Oceanispirochaeta sp. M1: one gene and its partner. The protein of the gene in region 1 binds, or shares a complex with, the protein of each later gene. Links are inferred from orthologs where the notes say so. Each region holds a gene or a part of one and is shown on either strand. Other genes may lie near its edges.

Region 1 (4,250 bases):
CAGACGACCGATAAACTCTGGTATAAGACCGAATTTTACAAGGTCATCGGGATGCATCTTACTAAAGAGCGCTACCAGGTCTTTTTCATGGATAGTCTGAAGATCAGAACCAAATCCCATGGGCTGCTGAGTCACTCTGGTTTCAATAATTTTATCCAGACCGACAAAAGCTCCACCGCAGATAATCAGGATGTTGGAAGTATCAATCTTCAGCATCTCCTGGTTAGGGTGCTTTCTTCCACCCTGGGGAGGAACGGAAGCTTCAGAACCTTCAATGATTTTCAGCAGAGCCTGCTGAACACCTTCACCCGAAACATCTCTGGTGATGGATACATTTTCTCCCTTACGGGCAATCTTATCAATTTCATCAATATAGATGATTCCTCTTTCTGCAGCGGCAATATTATTACCGGCAGCCTGAATCAGCTTCAGGAGGATATTCTCAACATCTTCACCAACGTAACCGGCTTCGGTCAATGTCGTAGCATCGGCGATGGCAAAGGGTACTTTCAGTTTTTTTGCAAGTGTCTTGGCAAGGAGGGTCTTACCCGTTCCTGTGGGACCGATTAGGAGAACATTGGATTTTTCCAATTCCACATCAGCTGAGACCTTGTCTTTGAACATTATTCTTTTGTAGTGATTATAAACACCTACGGAGAGGCTCTTTTTGGCAGCATCCTGTCCGATGACATACTCATCCAGGTATTCCTTGATCTCTTTAGGTGTAGGGATGTCATCTACAAAGTCGGAAGAGATGTTTTCTTCTTCTGACATGATCTTATTACAAACCTGAACACACTCATCACAGATATATACGCCTGGTCCTGCAATTAGTTTCTTGGCAACATCGGAATGCTTGCCGCAGAATGAACATACTTTTAATTCTTTATTTTTAGTTCGGGCCATTTTTTACCTCTTTAAAATACTGTCAGTCACACCGTAAGCAACAGCTTCTTCGGCTGACATGAAGAAGTCACGCTCCATATCGGATGCAATCTCTTCAAAGTCTTTTCCGCTGTTATCCGCAAAGTACTGAATCAGCATTTTCTTGAGTCGAATGATTTCACGAGCCTGAATACCGATATCACGGGCCTGACCCTGAACACCACCCCAAGGCTGATGAATCATGACGCGGGAAGAAGGGAGGCAATGTCGTTTCCCTTTTGCTCCTCCTGCAAGAAGAACGGCACCCATAGAGGCCGCCTGACCGATACAAATGGTCTGAACATCGGGTTTGATGTGCTGCATTGTATCGTAGATAGCCAAACCGGCAGTGACAGAACCGCCGGGGCTATTGATGTAAAGATTTATATCCTTTTCCGGATTTTCAGATTCCAGGAAAAGAAGTTGAGCAACAACAAGGTCTGCCGTAACATCATTTATTTCCCCATCCAGGAAAACTATTCTGTCTTTTAAAAGACGGGAAAAAATGTCATAAGACCGTTCTCCTGTACCTGTTCTCTCAACAACAACGGGTACAAGGGTATTATTCTGAACATGCATATCGGCAGATCCTCATTATTTTAATTTTTATTTCATCAGGTCGTCGTAATCAACCTTTTCATCACTTTTTGTGATTTTCGCATTATCAAGAAGGAAGTCAACAACTTTCTTCTGCTTGATATCACTACTAAGATACTCTTTTAAGCCGGCTTCGCCAAATGATTTCTTGAGATCTTCAACAGGCATCTTGTACATTTCGGCCTGCTTCCTGATTTCTTCTTCCATTTCGTCGTCAGCGACTTCAATTTTTTCGTCTTCAATTATCTTGTTGAAAATCAACTGGGATTTCAAGCTCTTAACAGCATTTTCTTTCCAGGACTCAAGCATCTGATCTTTAGTCTGACCCTGCATTTCAAGGAACTGAAGCATCTGTTCTTCCTGAGTCTGAGACTGCTGGAGGAAGTTTTTCCAGTTATTTTCCTGTTCTGCCTTGATCATAGAAACAGGAAGATCGATTTCACTGGATTCCACCAGTTTGTCGATAAGCTGTTCCATTTTATTACCCTTGGTCTTGGCCTCGGCCTTATCCTTGAGCTGTTTCTTGATGTCTTTTCTCAGGTCATCAATAGTTTTGAACTTCTCGTTTACATCCTGTGCCAGTTCATCATCAAGTTCGGGGAGCTGTTTTTCTTTTACAGCTTTTATCTTGACTTTGATTTTTACACTTTTACCGGCAAGGTCTTTGTTTTCAAAGTCCTCTTTGTATTTCTTAGTGATGACTTTTTCTTCATCTTTTTTCATGCCGACAAGCTGTTTGTCGATTTTGTAAAGATTGTATCCTGTACCAATTGTGAAAACAAAGTCTTCTCTTTTGGAATCTTCAACTTCTTCTTTACCGTCCATTTCACAGTAGTCAAGGGTGACAATGTCATCGTTTGCAACGGTTTCATCGGCCTTGTCCATGACAACAGAATTCTGTTCCTGGATTTTTTCCATTTCGGCATTTTCATGCTTTTTAAGAATCTTGACCTGTGTTTCTTCAATTTCGATTCCCTTGTATTCGCCGAATTTAACTTCGGGGAAGGTATCGTAGATCAGCTCGAAGGAAAAATCTTTTTCCGGATCAAGTTCAGGCTCTCCCTGTACTTCAGGGTAGTCATATCCAAGGGGTTTCTCATCGAGATCTTCCATGGCTGCTTTGAGGGCTATATCCATGAGGTTTGCAGCAGCTTCCTGTCTGATTCCCTCACCGAATTTTCTTTCAAGTACGGATACGGGCACTTTGCCTTTTCTGAATCCCTTAATCTGTACTTCTTTTGTGTACTTTGCTAAAAGATCTTTGTACTCTTTGGCTGCGTGCTCTTTACCTACAGTCAGGGAAAGTTTGACGGTTGAGTTTTCTAATTTTTCGACACTCTTACTGGTTATCACAGCACTGTCCTTCTTACGTGGTATGTTTTGGTATAAAAAAAAGACGACCCGGATAACACCCAGATCGTCCTCACCTTCCGTTTAGCGTTAGATGAAGCCTCTGTGCTCCATCAGACGAAGTATAAAACAAATCCCGGCATATGTCGAAATCTGCGTTCCTAAGTAAGCGAAAGACGGGACTTGAACCCGCGACATCGACCTTGGCAAGGTCGAGCTCTACCACTGAGCTACTTTCGCACATGAACTGCGAGTGAAGGGACTCGAACCCTTACACCGGAGGCACTAGTTCCTAAGACTAGCGTGTCTACCAATTCCACCACACTCGCGATCACAAATGAGCCGTAAAGGGTTCGAACCTTTGACCCGCAGATTAAGAGTCTGCTGCTCTACCAGCTGAGCTAACGGCCCGTGTTTTAAGTCCCGGGGGACTAAAAAAAAATTACGTCCAGCAGGATTCGAACCTGCGACCTACGGATTCGAAGTCCGGCGCTCTATCCAGCTGAGCTATGGACGCAATTAAAAGGGTGAATGACGGGGCTCGAACCCGCGACAACCAGAACCACAATCTGGTGCTCTACCAACTGAACTACATTCACCATATTATTAGAACGTGACGTATAATTATATAAAAGGCCTTTTTTGTCAACATTAATACTTTGATTTTTTAAAATTCCGGAAGAAAGGAGCGCCTCCGCTTAAGAACTTTCTGCAGAAGTCCATAGATGCCAGCTGCAGCCGGTCATCACCGAAGTCCCGATTATTGAAAATCAGCCCTGAGGATAATGCGGCAGCTATTCCACTTTACTCTGGCTCCCTCAAGGTGCTTAAGGCAGTAGCTGCTGTAGGATTCCATTTTTTTCTCTCCTAGAACAGCCTTCATCCGGAATCCCAGGCTTCCTGGTCTCTCTGTATTAAACCAGTTGTTCAGCTGTTCTGTACTGAGTATTCTATCTTCACTGCTGTTCAGGATCTCTGCAGCGGAATCGGAGGCTCCCATCTCCTTTAACAGAGCAAGAACAGTCTCTTCTGATTCCAGTCCGGGATATGCCTCCCGGTACACCGCATCTTCAGCTTCCCTTATGGACTGCCATTCATCAAGACTCTCCGCTCCATCCGGCAGGAAATCACTCAGGCGGCTCCCCATTGCAGGAAGGGGCTCGCTGAGGCTTAGTACTCCACCGGGAGAGAGAAGCTGTCTCAGCTGTTCCCATTCGGCTTTTCTGTTCTCTTCAGATAGACGGGAGATCCAGTCTCTGATCATAATGGTTTCGAACAGCTCACAGCTCTCTTTTATTGTTTCCAGATCCTGCAGGGCTGTGTCAGACCTGCCGCCGAAGAAGATCGGCCGCTCCGATTCTGGAAGGCTGCGGGTGAAG
Region 2 (2,734 bases), on another replicon or contig:
ACAAAGAACCTGTCCTCTCTGAACCGCTTCTTTATCAATACCACGAAGAAGAGTACCGATATTATCACCAGCCTGACCTTCATCCAGCAGCTTGTTGAACATCTCAACACCTGTACATGTAGTAGTCTGATTGTCTCTAATACCAACGATCTCAATCTGGTCACCAACATGAAGTACACCTTTCTCAATACGACCGGTTACAACAGTACCACGGCCGGAAATTGAAAAAACGTCTTCAATAGGCATCAGGAAGGGCTGATCTACAGCTCTGTCAGGAATAGGAAAATAAGTATCCATAGAATCCAGGAGCTCCTGAATACATGCAGTCTTATCACCATCTTCAATATTAGACATAGCTTCGAAAGCTGAACCTTTAATGATGGGTGTATCGTCTCCGGGGAAACCATACTCATCGAGGAGCTCACGTACTTCCATCTCTACCAGGTCAACCAGTTCGGGGTCAGCAAGGTCGAGTTTGTTCATGAAAACGATCAGCTTAGGAACGCCAACCTGTCTCGCAAGAAGGATGTGCTCTCTAGTCTGAGGCTCGGGTCCTGAGTCTGCAGCAACGAGAAGAACGGCTCCGTCCATCTGTGCAGCACCGGTAATCATGTTCTTGATGTAGTCAGCATGTCCGGGACAGTCAACATGTGCATAGTGACGATCCGCTGTTTCATACTCAACGTGACGAGTATTGATAGTAATACCACGCTCTCTTTCTTCGGGAGCGTTATCAATATCTTCATAACTCATGATCTTAGCACCAGACTTAGCAGCGCAAAACATAGAGATTGCAGCAGTAAGAGTGGTTTTACCGTGGTCAACATGACCAATTGTACCGACATTGATGTGCGGTTTGTTACGTTCGAATTTTTCTTTAGCCATTTCTACCTCCTAGGCTCTTTAAAAAACAACTTTCTTTGGATTAACCCTAGCGGGTATCAGCGTGATAGTAGCAAATACTGCTATTACACGGCAACATCCAAACGACCGAAAACATATTCATTTAACAGATTTTTTCACTAAAGAACAGAATAAAGTAGAGAATACTTCAATTGTTGTCATAATAACTCTTCCACCACCTATACATCTACAAAGAAATGCACGGTTTGGATCACCGGAAGACTAGCAGTCCAGAAGACTGATCATCATGTTAACCTCTGTCACAGTAGCGGCCTTTTCAATCACAAGTGACAGAAAAGGCATTCCGTCGAGGGGTCTGCCACCTGAGCAGCAGACCTTTCAAATACTTATCTAATGCAGCCTACCACTTATAGTGGGAGAATGCCTTATTAGCTTCCGCCATTCTATGGGTATCTTCTTTCTTCTTGAAAGCAGACCCAGTAGAGTTTGAAGCATCCATGATTTCCGCACTGAGCTTATCACACATGCTTTTACCACTTCTGTTTCTTGCAGCTGCGATCAGCCATCTCATAGCCAGTGCATCTCTCCTGGAATCCCGAATTTCTACGGGAACCTGGTAAGTAGAACCACCAACTCTTCTTGACTTAACCTCGACTGCAGGTTTTACATTTTCAAGAGCTTTCAGAAATGTCTGAAGCTCATCTTCACTACCCTTTTCTTTAACAACAGCAAGCGCGTCGTAAAGACATGCTGCACTGGTAGACTTCTTACCACTAAGCATCATTCGCTTAATGAATTTTTCTACAGTAGTGTTGTTATATTTTGAATCGGGCATTACCGGTCTTACCGGTGCCTCTCTTCGTCTTGCCATTATCCCTTACCTCACGCCTTAGGTTTCTTGGTTCCGTATTTAGAACGGGACTTTCTTCTTCCATCCACACCGAGTGTATCTTTTGTACCACGGATGATTCTATAACGTACACCGGGAAGGTCTTTTACCTTACCGCCACGAAGAATAACCACAGAGTGCTCCTGAAGGTTGTGTCCAATACCAGGAATATAAGCAGTCACTTCGATACCATTGGTCAATCTGACCCTGGCAACTTTACGAAGCGCTGAGTTCGGTTTCTTAGGAGTTATGGTCATAACCCTTGTACATACGCCTCTTTTCTGAGGACAAGCTTGGAGGGCGGGTGCCTTTGTCTTCTTAACTGAAGACTTACGACCGTTCCTGACTAACTGATTTATTGTAGGCATTTATACTACATTCTCCCGTTAAATAATTATATTAAATGCATAGCGACTCTAACAATTCTTCAATTTAGAGTCAAGCATTATTAAGAGATATATTGTATTTTCTTTAAAAAGCGATACACTTCGCAATATCAAGAAAATCATTATCGAAAAGACCAGCATAATCTCCCCGGTAAAAAACTTAGGCATCACTGCCGTATTCCTCATTAAAACAAACTTAAATAAGGATTTATTTCGATTTCAAGGCAGAAAAAAGCGAAGTTTGCGAAATGCAAATAAGCCATTTTCCAGCGCTGAAATCGGAAAATCAACTACTTAAGCCTCGGTTTTTTCGTCGTATGACTCATCAAAGGGCTCCCGATTCATACTCGCCAATTCCTGTTCTTTCTTTCTATTCTCCAAAATCTGAGCAACATGTGAGTCCAGATCCTGACTATCCTTATTGAACAATTTCATGTTCCGGTATTTTTTCATACCGGTACCGGCAGGAATGATATGACCGATAACAACATTTTCCTTGAGGCCTCTCAAATGATCGACATCTCCGGCAATGGCTGCATTGGTCAGAACTCTTGTTGTCTCCTGGAAGGAGGCAGCTGAAATCCATGAATCAATA

What was found. Proteins that work in one complex are often made in the same cells at the same time.
Region 2: the proteins of tig (region 1) and rpsG are in contact, whole or in part, in a crystal structure (PDB 3GTY), measured with the Thermotoga maritima proteins. The link is inferred for Oceanispirochaeta sp. M1 from one-to-one orthologs. Residues at the interface, in WP_004081061.1 of Thermotoga maritima: Glu122, Val124, Val129, Leu130, Tyr133, Glu188, Gly259, Ile262, Tyr263, Glu266, Ser270, Glu273, Gln274, Glu277, Arg308, Gln311, Ile312, Ser315, Tyr316, Glu325, Arg329, Arg336, Leu363, Phe366, Trp367, Arg373, Leu377, Arg381, Leu384, Glu387; in WP_004081843.1 of Thermotoga maritima: Lys34, Lys52, Lys55, Glu59, Arg62, Gln63, Glu66, Asn67, Lys69, Val71, Arg95, Ala109, Lys110, Lys111, Gly112, Arg113, Pro114, Glu117, Glu121, Ile124, Ala125, Tyr127, Asn128, Asn129, Thr130, Gly131, Lys135, Asp139, Arg142, Met143.

The regions. Positions count from the first base shown.
Region 1 is NZ_QQPQ01000046.1:20,673-24,922, reverse strand. What follows is about bases 703-3,580. They hold tig (trigger factor), read right to left. Parts: upstream 2,875-3,580; coding sequence 1,531-2,874; downstream 703-1,530. Other genes in these bases: clpP (ATP-dependent Clp endopeptidase proteolytic subunit ClpP), read right to left, coding at 910-1,503; clpX (ATP-dependent Clp protease ATP-binding subunit ClpX), read right to left, coding at 703-906. In the rest of the region: more of clpX, read right to left, coding at 1-702; DV872_RS22130 (AAA family ATPase), read right to left, coding at 3,632-4,250. UniProt on the Bacillus subtilis protein: Involved in protein export. Acts as a chaperone by maintaining the newly synthesized protein in an open conformation. Functions as a peptidyl-prolyl cis-trans isomerase.
Region 2 is NZ_QQPQ01000022.1:48,214-50,947, reverse strand. It holds rpsG (30S ribosomal protein S7), read right to left. Parts: upstream 1,736-2,734; coding sequence 1,265-1,735; downstream 1-1,264. Other genes in the region: rpoC (DNA-directed RNA polymerase subunit beta'), read right to left, coding at 2,434-2,734; rpsL (30S ribosomal protein S12), read right to left, coding at 1,747-2,121; tuf (elongation factor Tu), read right to left, coding at 1-885.